One region of the Nocardioides sp. NBC_00163 genome, then DNA from elsewhere that is predicted to be linked to it. Evidence: predicted binding sites of a transcription regulator. Region 1 holds the regulator's gene; the other holds the start of a gene.

The links. Region 1 encodes HrcA, which represses chaperone genes, less so after heat shock. Its sites were predicted from a motif close to TTGGCACTCGNNNNNNNCGAGTGCCAA; they were not measured.
Region 2: groL (chaperonin GroEL) is a predicted target of HrcA. The motif match lies at 1,170-1,196, and genes of this name have one in related genera.

Annotation. Positions count from the first base shown of each region.
Region 1 is NZ_CP108155.1:1,359,153-1,366,213, forward strand. It holds gene OG801_RS06540 (16S rRNA (uracil(1498)-N(3))-methyltransferase) at 1-486, opposite strand, end outside; gene dnaJ (molecular chaperone DnaJ) at 493-1,686, opposite strand; gene hrcA (heat-inducible transcriptional repressor HrcA) at 1,724-2,758, opposite strand; gene OG801_RS06555 (hypothetical protein) at 2,956-3,228, shown strand; gene OG801_RS06560 (DUF3097 domain-containing protein) at 3,248-4,096, shown strand; gene OG801_RS06565 (PspC domain-containing protein) at 4,104-4,298, opposite strand; gene hemW (radical SAM family heme chaperone HemW) at 4,388-5,599, opposite strand; gene OG801_RS06575 (MFS transporter) at 5,695-6,912, shown strand; gene OG801_RS06580 (GNAT family N-acetyltransferase) at 7,005-7,061, shown strand, end outside.
Region 2 is NZ_CP108155.1:2,248,468-2,255,528, reverse strand. It holds gene OG801_RS10855 (M1 family metallopeptidase) at 1-590, shown strand, start outside; gene OG801_RS10850 (GNAT family N-acetyltransferase) at 618-1,148, shown strand; gene groL (chaperonin GroEL) at 1,361-2,995, shown strand; gene OG801_RS10840 (alpha/beta fold hydrolase) at 3,195-4,226, shown strand; gene OG801_RS10835 (hypothetical protein) at 4,515-5,090, shown strand; gene OG801_RS10830 (NTP transferase domain-containing protein) at 5,087-5,623, shown strand; gene OG801_RS10825 (AAA family ATPase) at 5,742-6,623, shown strand; gene OG801_RS10820 (vWA domain-containing protein) at 6,758-7,061, shown strand, end outside.

The DNA of each region.
Region 1 (7,061 bases):
CACGACGGCGTCGGTGGTGGCCAGCGGCTCGACCTCGGGGTGCCATAGCCGGCGCGACTGCTTGGCTGCCTCGCGGGCGGTTGCCCGCCAGCGGGCCAGGGACTTGACCGCGCGCTCGCCCTTCCAGACGGCGACCGAGCGGGTCGCCGCCCACGGGACGATGCTGGCGGCGCCGATCTCGGTGAGCATCTCGACGGCGAGCTCGCCGCGGTCGCCCTTGGGCAGCGCCTGGACAACCGTCAGCGCGGGCTCGGGCGGCGCGTCGCCGAGGATGATCTCGTCGACGCGTACGGTCATCGACTTCTTGGTGGTCTGCGTGATCGTGCCGGTGACGCCCTCGCCGGCGCCGTCGGTGAGCACGACCTCCTCCCCGACCCGGAGGCGGCGTACGACGACCGCGTGATGGCCCTCGTCGCCGCTCACCTCGATGTCGTCGCCGACACGGGTGCCGACGAGCGACTCGACGAGGTGAACGGGAAGGGTCATCGTGGATCAGTGCCCGTTGAGGGTGTCCTTGAACCAGGAGAAGACGCCGCCCTTGTGGGCCGCCTTGAGCTGGCCCTGGACGGACTCCTCACCGCGCATCTCGGCGAGCTGGCGCAGCAGCGCCTCCTGCTCGAGGTCGAGCTTGGTGGGGGTCTCCACGTTGATGGTCACGATCAGGTCGCCGCGACCGCCCCGCAGACCGGGGACACCACGACCACGCAGGACGTGGTCGGTGCCGGACTGGGTGCCGGGCTTGAGGTCGATCTGGATCGAGGCGTCCTCGGGGTCGATCTGGTCGGCGCCCTCGCCGACGAGGTCGGCCTCGAGCGTCGGCAGGTTGAGCGTGGTGCCGAGCGCGGCCGCGGTCATCGGCACCTTCGCGGTGCAGTGCAGGTCGTTGCCCCTCCGCGTGAAGGTGGCGTGCTTGGCGACGTGGATCTCGACGTAGAGGTCGCCGGCAGGGCCGCCGCCGGGGCCGATCTCGCCCTGCTCGGCGAGCTGCACCCGAGTGCCGTCGTCGACGCCCGGCGGGATCTTGACGGTCAGGGTGCGGTGGGAGCGCACCCGGCCCTCGCCGCTGCAGTCGCGGCACGGGTCGGGGATGACGGTGCCGAAGCCGTTGCAGGCCGAGCACGGGCGCAGCGTGCGGATCTCGCCCAGGAAGGAGCGCTGCACGACCGCGACCTCACCCTGGCCGTGGCAGGTCTCGCACGGGATCGGGTGGGAGCCTTCCGCGGCCCCCTCGCCACCACAGGTGTCACAGACGACGGCGGTGTCGACCTTGAGGTCGCGGGTGACGCCGAAGGCGGCCTCGGCCAGGTCGATGTCGAGACGGATGAGGGCGTCCTGCCCGCGGCGTACGCGCGGACGGGGGCCGCGCCCCGCGCCTCCGGTGCCGGCACCGGCGCCGCCGAAGAAGGCGTCCATGATGTCGGTGAACGAGAAGCCCGCGCCCTGCGCACCGAAGCCGCCCGCGAACGGGTCGCCACCGCGGTCGTACGCAGCCCGCTTCTGCGGGTCGCTCAGCACCTCGTAGGCGTGGGAGATCTCCTTGAACTTCTCCTGCGACTCGGCGTCGGGGTTGACGTCAGGGTGGTACTGGCGCGCCAGCTTCCGGTACGCCTTCTTGATCGTTGCGTCGTCGGCGTCCTTGTCGACACCGAGGAGCTCATAGGGGTCCAACGTCGGTCTTCCTGCCATCGAAGTTCGCTGATCTTCCTTGAATCGAGTCTGCTGCTCAAGCCTCGTCGAGGATCCGGGAGAGGTAACGCGCCACCGCGCGCACCGCCGCCATGGATCCGGGGTAGTCCATCCGGGTGGGGCCGACCACGCCGAGCGTGGCCAGCGCCTCGTCGCCAGGTCCGTAGCCGGTCGCGACCACGCTGGTCTGCGACAGCTCCTGGTAGGGGCCCTCGGCACCGATCCGCACCGTGACCAGTCCGCCCGCGGTCGCCTCGCCCATCAGCTTGAGCAGGACGACGTGCTCCTCGAGGGCCTCCAGGAGCGGGCGTACGGCGGTGTCGAAGCTGTCGCCGAAGCGGGCCAGGTTGCTGGTGCCGCCGATGGAGATCCGCTCGTCGGAACGGTGGTCGTTCATCGCCTCGATCAGGGCCTCGGCCACGGCGGCGGCGAGCGGGTCCTGCGGGGCGTCGGCGGGCGCGTCGGCCGGCTGGGCGATCGTGCGCAGCGCCTCGCCGGCGTCGGCGATGACGGCGCCGGCGACCGCGGTGTTGATCTTCGCGCGCAGCGTGGCCAGGGTCTCCTCGGAGACCTCCTCGGTCACCTCGAGCAGTCGCTGCTCGACGCGGCCGGTGCTGAGGATGAGCACGAGGAGGAGCCTGGTCGGGGCCAGCGCGACGAGCTCGACGTGGCGGACGGTCGAGCGGCTCAGGGTCGGGTATTGCACCACCGCGACCTGGCGGGTCAGCTGCGAGAGCAGCCGGGTCGAGCGGGTGACGACGTCGTCGAGGTCGACCGCGCCCTCGAGGAAGCCGGCGATCGCCCGCTTCTCGGCCGCGGTCATCGGCTTGACCGTGGTCAGCCGGTCGACGAAGAGCCGGTAGCCCTTGTCCGTGGGCACCCGGCCGGCGCTGGTGTGGGGGGCGGTGATGTAGCCCTCCTCCTCCAGCGCGGCCATGTCGTTGCGTACCGTCGCCGGGGAGACACCGAGACCGTGACGCTCCACGAGCGCCTTGGAGCCAACCGGCTCCTCGGTCTTCACATAGTCCTCGACGATCGCCCTGAGGACGGAGAGCCTGCGTTCGTTCTGCATCTGCCCTCCTATCGTCCTGGCTGCCTGGCACTCATTCCGCGCGAGTGCCAATCCTACCGGTTCGCGTCACAGGCACCAGTTTCCGGTGGCCGCTCCGCTCTGTGGAACGGAACACTTCTGTCGCCATCGAGATAGCCTTAGGTTAGGCTGACCTTAGAGCCATTCGCTGTACTGCTTCCGCCCCACTGGAGAGTCCTATGATCGCCGACGATCTGCTGGTCCGCATCACGGCCCACGCCAACGACGAGCACCAGGCGGACCTGTGCCGCTCGCTCTCGGCTCGGCTCGGGCTGCGACCGCGTCACATTGTCGGCGTACGCCTCTCCAACCTCACCGCCGAGAGCGTCGACGTATCCTGGATCGCCCTCGACGGCGGCCACCACGTGACCTTCAGGTTCCCGGAGACCGCGGCCACGCCGGACGAGGTTCTCGAGCAGCTCGGGCGCGTGCTCACCGGTTCTCGCTGCTGACTCCACTAACGTTCTCCGGATGAGCGATCGCTACGGCTCCGACGTACTGGCCGGCGACTGGCGCAAGCCCAAGAACGGGCGTGCCGTCGAGACTCCCGCAGAGCTGGGCGCGGTGGTCGAGGAGGTCGAGACCGATTTCGTCGGCGAGATCGTGCGGATCGACCGCGACCTGCACACGCTGACCCTGGAGGACCGGAAGGGCAAGCGGCGTACGTTCCCGCTGGGGCCGGGCTTCTGGCTCGAGGGCAAGCCGGTCATCCTCACTCCCCCGGTGACCCGCACGGCACCCGCGAAGCCGACCCGCACCGCGTCGGGCTCGGTGGCCGTGGACAACGTCAAGGCCCGGGTCGCGCGCGAGTCGCGGATCTTCGTCGAGGGGCGTCACGACGCCGAGCTGGTCGAGAAGATCTGGGGCGACGACCTGCGGATCGAGGGCGTCGTCGTCGAATATCTGGGCGGTGTCGACGACCTCGCCGACCACCTGGTCTCGTTCAAGCCTGGACCGCAGCGGCGGGTCGGGGTGCTCGTCGACCACCTGGTCAAAGGCTCCAAGGAGGCCCGGATCGCGGAGTCGATCCGGCGCTCCGCAGTCGGTCAGCACGTGCTGATCGTCGGTCACCCGTTCATCGACGTGTGGCAGGCGGTCAAGCCGGCCCGGCTCGGGCTCGAGGCCTGGCCGAACGTGCCGCGGTCGATCGAGTGGAAGAAGGGCATCTGCCAGCACATGGGCTGGCCCCACCGCGATCAGGCCGACATCGCCCGGGCCTGGAAGCACATCCTGGGCCGGGTCAATTCGTTCGGCGACCTGGAGCCCGCCCTGCTCGGGCGGGTCGAGGAGCTGATCGACTTCGTGACCGAGCCCGTCTGAGCCTCGGTCAGTAGGACGACTTCTTCGGCATGATGATCCACAGCACGATGTAGACGATGAACTGCGGTCCGGGGAGCAGGCAGGAGATGACGAAGGCCAGCCGGATCAGGTTCGAGTTGATGCCGAAACGGTCGCCAAGACCGCCGCAGACGCCGGCGATCCATTTGTCGTTGCTGGGACGGGAAAGAGTTGTGGTTGCCATGACTCCACTCTCCCCTCTCGGGCCCTCTTTACCAATCAGGATCACCCCTGATCCTTCGATCAGGACCAAGGTCCCGGACTCAGGGATGCTCAGGGGAGCAGGTCTCGGACCACCGCGTCGGCGAGGAGCCTGCCGGTCTCGGTGAGGAAGATCGTGTCGTCGGCGACGGTGACCAGACCGCGGCGTACCTGCTCCGGGAGAGCGGCACGGCCGTCGTCGTCGAGGGCGTCTGCCGGCAGGCCGTCGGCGAGTCTCAGCTCGAGCAGGACGCGCTCGACCCGCCGGTCCTCCTCGGCGAGGATCTCGCGGGCGTGGGCGGGGCTCTGCTCGGCGCCGATGCGGTCGGCGTACGCCTTGGGGTGCTTGACGTTCCACCACCGGGTGCCGCCGACGTGGCTGTGGGCGCCGGGGCCGACACCCCACCAGTCGCCGCCCTGCCAGTAGAGCATGTTGTGGCGGCAGCGCTGGGACTCATCGGTGGCCCAGTTGGAGACCTCGTACCAGGTCAGGCCGTGCTTTCGGAGGGTGGCGTCGGCCAGCTCGTACTTGTCGGCGAGGTCGTCCTCGTCGGGCATCTCGATCTCGCCTCTTCTGACCCGTCGGGCCAGGGCGGTGCCGTCCTCGACGATGAGGGAGTAGGCCGAGATGTGGTCGGGGTTGCTGGCCAGCGCGGCGTCGAGGCTGGTGCGCCAGTCGTCGATCGACTCGCCCGGGGTGCCGTAGATGAGGTCCAGGGAGACCTGCTCGAAGCCGGCCTCGCGCGCCCATTCCACGACCAGCGGGACTCGCTCGGGGTCGTGGGTGCGGTCGAGGGTCTCGAGTACGTGAGGGACGGCCGACTGCATGCCGAAGCTGAGCCGGGTGAAGCCGCCCTCGCGCAGGGCTCGCAGGTAGTCCAGGTCGACGGAGTCGGGGTTGGCCTCGGTCGTCACCTCGACGTCGTCGGCGAGGCCGAACTCGTCCCTGATGGCTCCGAGCATGCCGGTCAGGTCGCTCGCCGGTAGGAGCGTCGGGGTGCCGCCGCCGAAGAAGACGGTGTCCACCTGCTTGTCATTGTCGGCCAGCACCCGGCGCGCCAGCCTGATCTCCTCGATGGCCTGGTCGGCGTACGTCTGCCGGCTCACGCCGGGACCCAGCTCGATCGCGGTGTAGGTGTTGAAGTCGCAGTAGCCGCATCTGACCGTGCAGAACGGGACGTGGACGTAGAAGCCCAGCCCCTTCTCCCCCAGCGTGCTCAGCGATTCGGCCGGTAGTGACCCGTCGGTGGGGGCAGGGTCACCGGGAGGCAGGGCGGAAGGCACCCCTCCATTCTCAACCCCCGCGCCGAGTTGTCAGAAATGGCGGTCGAGTGGGCAGTTCCGGCGGGGAGCCGGTGCTACGCCCCTAGAATCGCCGGGTGACCGTCCCGGGGTTCCGCACCTACTGGGCCGCGGCGACGATCGGCGCGTTCGGCTCGTCGGTGACCGTGATCGCGATTCAAGTGCTGGTCGTCTCGGTGCTCGACGCGAGCGCCACCGAGGTCGGGTTGATCAGGGCGGTGCAGTTGCTGCCGTACCTGCTACTGGGGTTGGTCGTCGGCGCACTGGTCGACCGGATGCGTCGCAAGCCGGTGCTGGTGTGGTCGAACGTCCTTCTGGCCGCGACGTTGCTGGTCATCCCTGCACTGTGGGCACTGGACAGGCTCTCGCTGTGGGCCGTCGCTGTTGTGCTGTTCCTGTTCGGGACGCTCAATGTCATCGAGTTCGCAGCGCTCCAGTCGTTCCTGCCCCGGCTGGTGCCGAGGTCCGAGCTGTTGGCCGCCAACGCGCGGCTCGACCAGAGCGAGACGGTGGCGCAGACGACCGGCCCTGTAGTCGGTGGTGGACTGGTATCGCTGCTCGGTGCGCCGTGGGCAGTCCTCGTGGACGCGGTCAGCTATCTGGTCAGCGCCGTGCTGATCGCACGGGTCCCGATCGACGAACCGCCTCCACGACCGACCACCACCCGGCTGCGGCAGGAGATCATCGAAGGGGTCCGCTGGATCTACCTGCACAAGACACTCGCTCCGCTGGCCTGGTCGACCCACGTCTGGTTCCTCGGGAACAGCATGGCCGCCACGGTGCTCGTCCCGTTCGCGCTTCGATCGTTGGGACTGAGCCCGCTGACGTACGGCATCGCTCTTGCCCTTGCGGGAGTCGGTGGTCTCCTCGGGGCGCTGCTGGCCACGCGGCTCGGACATTCGTACGGCGCCGGACGGATCGTTCTTCTCGGGCGGCTGCTCACCATGGCCGCCTGGGCAGTCGTAGCTCTCGCGCCTGCGGCGTCTGCGGGCGTGACGCTGTCGTCGTCGTTCTTCGCCATTGCCGCCGGGCAACTGACCCTGGGTTTGGGGATGGGCGTGGAGAATGCCAACGAGATGGGCTACTGGCAGGCGAACACACCGGACGAGGTACAGGGTCGGGTGAACGCCACCAGGCGTTCGGCCAACCGCACGATCGCCGTCGCCGGTGCTGTGGTCGGTGGTCTGCTGGCCGATCTGGTGGGTTTCCGGCCGACGTTGTGGCTGGCCGTCGCAGTGTTCGCGGTCGCGTCAGCGATCCTCGCCCTGTCGCCGTTCCGGTCGGCGCGGCACTGACCTTTCTCGCGCAGAGCGGAAGGCACCCGTCCATCGATCCACCTGTCGAAAAGGATTAACCGTGACTGGGGCGGTGGTGGGAAAATTCCGGCGTGTCCGTCTCGCAGCCTGATCTTCTTCTCGACGATGTTCTCGACAACCCGGTCTGG
Region 2 (7,061 bases), 890 kb from region 1:
CCTCGGTCTTCGGGCCCTACCCGTTCGCCTCCTACTCCGTCGTGGTCACCGACGACGAGCTCGAGATCCCGCTCGAGTCGCAGTCGCTGTCGACCTTCGGGCGCAACCACCTCACCGGCGAGTGGTCGGAGGTACGCCTCGTGGCCCACGAGCTCGCCCACCAGTGGTTCGGCAACGCGGTGACCCTGCGCGAGTGGCGCGACATCTGGCTGCACGAGGGTTTCGCCTGCTACAGCGAGTGGCTGTGGTCCGACGCCTCCGGGGGTCGCGCGTGCGGCGAGCACGCCCGCCACCATCACCGCCGGCTGTCCGCGCTCGCGCAGGACCTGGTCCTCGCCGACCCCGGTCCCGCGGACATGTTCGACGACCGCGTCTACAAGCGCGGAGCGCTCACCCTCCACGCACTGCGGCGCACCGTCGGCGACGAGTCCTTCTTCAAGATCCTGCGCACCTGGATCGCCCGGCACAGCGGGGGATCGGTCACCACCGCCGACTTCGAGGCCCTCGCGGCCGAGGTCTGCGGCCGCGACCTCACCGCGCTCTTCGACGCCTGGTTGCGCCGGTCGGCGCTGCCCGACCTGCCCGCCTGATTGTCGCTCTGTCGTATTTTGGGGCTCGTGCCTGAGCTGACCTTCCGTGACGCCAACTTCTCCGATGTGGACGCCCTGGTCGGGCTGATCGAGTCGGCCTACCGCGGCGACGCCTCCCGTGCCGGGTGGACCACCGAGGCCGACCTGCTCGCCGGCCAGCGCACCGACCCCGAGGGCGTACGTGAGGTGATCACCGCTGCAGGCTCCCGCCTCCTCGTCGCCGAGCAGCCCGAGCGGCCGGGCGAGATCGTCGCCTGCTGCCAGCTGCAGAAGCGAGAGGCGTACGTCTATTTCGGCATGTTCTCCGTCTCGCCGCAGCTGCAGGGGGCCGGCGTCGGCAAGGCCGTCATGGCCGAGGCCGAGCGGATTGCGCGGGAGTGGGGCGCGGAGGAGATCCGGATGACTGTGATCCGTCAGCGCGAGGACCTGATCGCGTTCTACGAGCGGCGCGGGTTCGGGCGTACGGGACGCTTCGAGCCGTTCCCCTACGGCGACGAGCGCTTCGGCCGCCCGCTGCGTGACGACCTCGAGTTCGCCGAGCTCGCGAAGCCTCTCTGACCGTCGCCATCCTGGGATTTTCTTGCACTCGCAGGGGTCGAGTGCTAAACATGAGGCTGGCACTCTTACCATGAGAGTGACAACAACCGGACCGGTGACGTTGAGGCGTCGCGAGCGGCAGGGAAGGGTTCTGCCGGGAGTGGCGTCGTCCGTCGCGGGCAACCCATCGGACCGGATCCAACGAACTTCCCAAGTGAAGGATCGCAGGAGCAATGCCGAAGCTCATCGCTTTCAACGAGGAGGCCCGTCGGGGTCTGGAGAAGGGTCTCAACACCCTCGCCGACGCCGTCAAGGTCACCCTCGGTCCCAAGGGCCGCAACGTCGTGCTCGAGAAGAAGTGGGGTGCCCCCACGATCACCAACGATGGTGTTTCCATCGCCAAGGAGATCGAGCTCGAGGACCCCTACGAGAAGATCGGTGCCGAGCTGGTCAAGGAGGTCGCGAAGAAGACCGACGACGTCGCCGGTGACGGCACGACGACCGCGACCGTTCTCGCCCAGGCGCTGGTCCGCGAGGGCCTGCGCAACGTCGCCGCGGGTGCCAACCCGGCCGGCCTGAAGCGCGGCATCGAGGCGGCCGTCGACGCCGTCACCGAGCAGCTGCTCGCGCAGGCCAAGGACATCGAGACCAAGGAGCAGATCGCTGCTACCGCCTCGATCTCCGCTGCTGACACCACCGTCGGCGAGATCATCGCCGAGGCGATGGACAAGGTCGGCAAGGAAGGCGTCATCACCGTCGAGGAGTCGAACACCTTCGGGCTCGACCTCGAGCTGACCGAGGGTATGCGCTTCGACAAGGGCTACATCTCGGCCTACTTCGTGACCGACCCGGAGCGTATGGAGACCGTCCTCGACGACCCGTACATCCTGATCGTCAACTCGAAGATCTCCAGCGTCAAGGACCTGATCCCGGTCCTGGAGAAGGTCATGCAGACCGGCAAGCCGCTGGTCATCCTGGCCGAGGACGTCGACGGCGAGGCTCTCTCGACGCTGGTCGTCAACAAGATCAAGGGCACCTTCAAGTCCGTCGCCGTCAAGGCTCCGGGCTTCGGTGACCGCCGCAAGGCCATGCTGCAGGACATCGCGATCCTCACCGGTGGTCAGGTCATCTCCGAGGAGGTCGGCCTCTCCCTGGAGACCGCCGGCATCGAGCTGCTCGGCCAGGCCCGCAAGGTCGTCATCACCAAGGACGAGACCACCATCGTCGAGGGTTCGGGCGACCAGGGTCAGATCGAGGGCCGGGTCAACCAGATCCGCGCCGAGATCGAGAAGTCGGACTCCGACTACGACCGCGAGAAGCTCCAGGAGCGCCTCGCCAAGCTGGCCGGCGGCGTGGCCGTCATCAAGGTCGGCGCGGCCACCGAGGTCGAGCTCAAGGAGCGCAAGCACCGCATCGAGGACGCTGTCCGCAACGCCAAGGCTGCTGTCGAGGAGGGCATCCTCGCCGGCGGTGGTGTCGCGCTGATCCAGGCCGCTGCCGCTGCCTTCGAGAAGCTCGAGCTCGACGGCGACGAGGCCACCGGTGCCTCGATCGTCAAGGCCGCCATCTCGGCGCCGCTGAAGCAGATCGCCATCAACGCCGGCCTCGAGGGCGGCGTCGTGGCGGAGAAGGTCGCCGGCCTCCCGCAGGGCCACGGCCTCAACGCCGCCACGGGCGAGTACGTCGACCTGCTGGCCGCGGGCATCATCGACCCGGCCAAGGTGACCCGCTCGGCGCTGCAGAACGCCGCGTCGATCGCCGCGCTGTTCCTCACCACCGAGGCCGTCGTGGCCGACAAGCCGGAGAAGGCCGCCGCTGGTGGCGACCCGACCGGTGGCATGGGTGACATGGGCGGCATGGGCTTCTGAGGCGCAAGCCGAAGAAGCGATCAGCACAGCTGAGTCCGTTTCGCTAGAGCACACGCGAGTGCCCCCGCCGGTTGGCGGGGGCACTTGTCGTTTTCCGGCCGCCGCCGGGAGGTACGACGGGACGTTCTTGTCCGTTACCAGCGGGTAGACCGACCAAAGCGTCCCGTCGTATCACGGACACCGGGCTACGCTCGACGCCATGAGCCCGAAGGCGATGTCGGCGCTGGCGATCTCGGCCGTGCTTCTCGCTGGATGCGGCGGTGAGCCGGCCGCTGCTCCCTCGTCCCGCGCAGCGACACCGTCGACCTCGGCGCCACCCTCTTCACCCTCTCCGAGCCCGTCGGAGACGCTCCCACCGGTGGCCGACAAGGTCTCGCTCCCGCAGCTGATGCGGGAGGACTTCCCGGGCGGCGAGGTGAAGGTGCTGCGGGAGTCGGGGAGCACGGATGCGTACCGGCGCTTCGAGGTCAGCTACCCGAGCGGTCCGCTGACGATCACCGGGGTGCTCTTCCGGCCGCGGGGCGCCGGTCCGTTCCCAGGGGTGGTCTTCGCGCACGGTCACATCGACACCGACATCTACGTCACCGGGCAGGGGCTGAAGCGGGAGCAGGACCGGCTGGCGCGGGAGGGCTACGTCGTCCTGCACACCGACTACCGCGGTCACGCCGGATCGTCCCCCATCCCGGAAGGAACCGAGGAGGACGAGAGCCGACTCGGCTACACCCGCGACACCATCAACGCCGTCCAGGCGATGAAGCGACTTCCGTACGTCGACCCCGACCGCACCGCGTTGCTCGGCCGCTCCATGGGTGGGGGAGTGGTGATGAACGCGCTCGTCGCCCAGCCGGGGCTGGTGCGGGCCGGGGTGACGTACGCGTCGGTCTCCTCCGACATCGTCGACAACATCAACCGGTGGGCGGTGCCGTCGCGGCCCGACGAGGTGGCCCGGCTCTACCGGCAGCACGGCGATCCCGAGACGGAGCCGGAGTTCTGGGAGGGGCTGTCGGCGCGGACGTACTTCGACCGCATCGAGGTCCCGGTCCAGATGCACCACGGGACCAATGACGAGTCCTGCCCGATCAGGTGGGCCTACACCACCCGGGACCTGATGGAGACCGCGGGCGTACGCCAGCGACTGTGGGTCTACCCCGGGGAGCAGCACGCCTTCGCGCCGCAGTGGGACCTCTCGATCCGGCGGGTCGTCGGGTTCCTCGATCGTCATCTGGCATGACCTGATCAGGCGATGAGGAGGGGCCCAGCGGTCCCATTCTTTTGGGGACTTTCGACACTGTCTCGACAACAGCTCGGTAACGCAACATTGGTGCTCCACACAGTGGCCGACTGCGGGGAAGCGTCTGGATCTGGGGGGCTTTGAAGCCCAAGGGAATATCCGGGTGAAGTTCTGCAGCGGCGGGCGGGGTCAGGGCTCTTCGAAGCCAGGGCCCCGCCTGCGTGTGTCAACGTGCAGGTGGCCGACGGGGTCCCCGGATGGCACCCAGTGATGAGGCATGATGTTGGCATGAGTGTCGACCTCGGACCGAAGACCGGGATGCAGCGGCCGCGGTCACCGTGGCGATGGGTCGCAGCCGTGATCGCCGCCGCGGTCGTGCTCGTCGCGATCGTCGCTTCCTTCGGCCTGCTCAGCTCCGACGACACTGCTGAGGACCCCGACGCCGCACCCCCGTCGCCGATCGCCACGGTCACCGAGACCGCACCGGTCCCCTCGCCATCCGCTCCCGCCGGAGGCGCAGGCGCGACCGAGCTGACCGTCGTCGCGGACGCCGCCCGATGCATCCCGCCGACCTCGAAGTGGCTCTCCCAGAACGCCGCGCTCGCCTTCGAGGGCACCGCGGAGAGCGTGAGCGAGAGCGAGGCCGTGCTGCGGGTGAAGACGTGGATGTACGCCGACGGAGTCGGTGGCACCGACACCGTCCGGATCATGCTGCCCGCGCCGAGCACGATCCCGATGCCCGAGTTCGAGAAGGGCAAGAACTACCTGGTCGCTGCCAAGGGCGATGCCAAGGTCATCGGCTGTGGCTACAGCGACGTCAAGAGCGCGAAGCTGCAGAAGCTCTACACCGCTGCGTTCAAGTGACGGCGGTCGCCGGCCTGCTCCTGGCCGCCGGCGCGGGGCGGCGGATGGGCATGCCCAAGGCGCTGGTCGACGACTGGCTGGTGCGGTCGATCGAGGTGTTGCGCGAGGGCGGCTGCGACGACGTACTCGTCGTGCTCGGCGCCGCGGCCGACGAGGCGCGGGCGATGCTCCCGACCGGTCAGCGGGTCGTCGTCGCCGAGGACTGGGACGAGGGGATGGGGGCTTCGCTGCGGGTCGGCCTGGCTGCTCTCGGGCCGGATACCGAGGCTGCCGTCGTTCACCTCGTCGACCTGCCTGACGTCGGGGCCGATGTGGTCTCCCGGGTGGTCTCGGCGGGCCCGATCACCGGCCTGGCGCGCGCGGCGTACTCGGGCGTTCCCGGGCATCCGGTGCTGCTCGGCCGCGAACACTGGCCGGGCATCATGGCGGCCGCGGTCGGGGACCAGGGCGCCAAGCCCTACCTGAAGTCGCACCGGGTGATCCTGGTCGAATGCGGTGATCTGGCGACCGGCCTCGACACCGACAGCCGCTGACCCTGGGTACGACGGGGAGATCGACGTGGGCTACTCCGCGGTAACCCATGTCGATCTCCCCGTCGTACCCGCCGCATGCCAACCACCAGCCAACGACGCTCGCTCTACGCTGAGGGGCATGGAGTCGCTGACGCCCGTGATGATCGCTGACCGGCTGGCGGCGACCGGATACCTGGCCGACCCGGAGCTGGCGACGGTGACCTTCCTCGCGCTGCGGATGCAGCGGCCGCTGCTGCTCGAGGGAGAGCCTGGGACCGGAAAGACCGCACTCGCGGAGGCCGTCGCCGAGGCGCTCGACCTGCCGCTGGTGAGGCTGCAGTGCTACGAGGGGATCGACGCCACCCAGGCGCTCTACGACTGGGACTTCGCCCGCCAGATCCTCCACCTGCGTGCCCTCGAGGCGTCCGGTGGCGCGGGGGAGGTGGAGGAGGCTGAGAAGTCCCTCTACGACGAGCGGTTCCTGCTCGCTCGCCCGGTGCTGGCCGCGCTGCGTCAGGCTCCGTCGGTCCTGCTCGTCGACGAGGTCGACCGGGCCGACGACGAGTTCGAGGCGTTCCTGCTCGAGGTGCTCTCCACCTACCAGGTGACGATCCCGGAGTTCGGGACCGTAGCGGCGACGGTCCCACCCGTCGTCGTCCTCACCTCCAACCGCACCCGCGAGCTCCACGACGCTCTCAAGCGCCGCTGCCTCTACCACTGGATCGACCACCCGGGGCTGGCCCGCGAGATCGAGATCGTACGCAGCCGGGCCCCCGAGGTCGCCGACGAGCTCGCCCGCCAGGTGGTCACGGTGGTCCAGCAGTTGCGCAGCGCCGAGGGCGCGAACGCCCTGCTCAAGCCCCCGGGCGTCGCCGAGACGCTCGACTGGGCCCGCGCCCTGCATCACCTCGGGGTGTCCGAGATGGAGCTGGAGAGCGCCGCCGCGACGCTCGGCGCGCTCGTCAAGCACCGCGAGGACGCTGACCGCGTGCGGGCAGCGCTGGATCGGCTGCTGACGTGACGGACTTCTCTGGCAAAACTGGCACTTCTCAGGCAATGCAACGCCAGAGAAGTGCAGGGATACCCGGTGAACCGGGTATTCCGACAGCGATCTTCCTCGGTTTCACGCGGGCCCTCAGAGCGGCCGGGGTGCAGGTGACCCAGGACCGCGCCCACGGGTTCCTGCAGGCGACCGCGATCGTCGGCGCGGGGGACCCGACCGCGACCTACACCGCCGGACGGGCGACGTTGTGCGCCGGCCCCGACGACCTACGCCGCTACGACCAGGTCTTCGAGGCATGGTTCGGGTCGACCGCGACGCTGCCGGGGCCGCAGGGGCCGCCGCGTACGGTCTCGGTCACCTCGACCCTCCCCGAGACCGAGCCGCAGGAGGGCGAGGGGGAGGGTGAGGAGACCGACGACCTCATCAGGGCACGGGCCAGCGAGATCGAGACCCTGA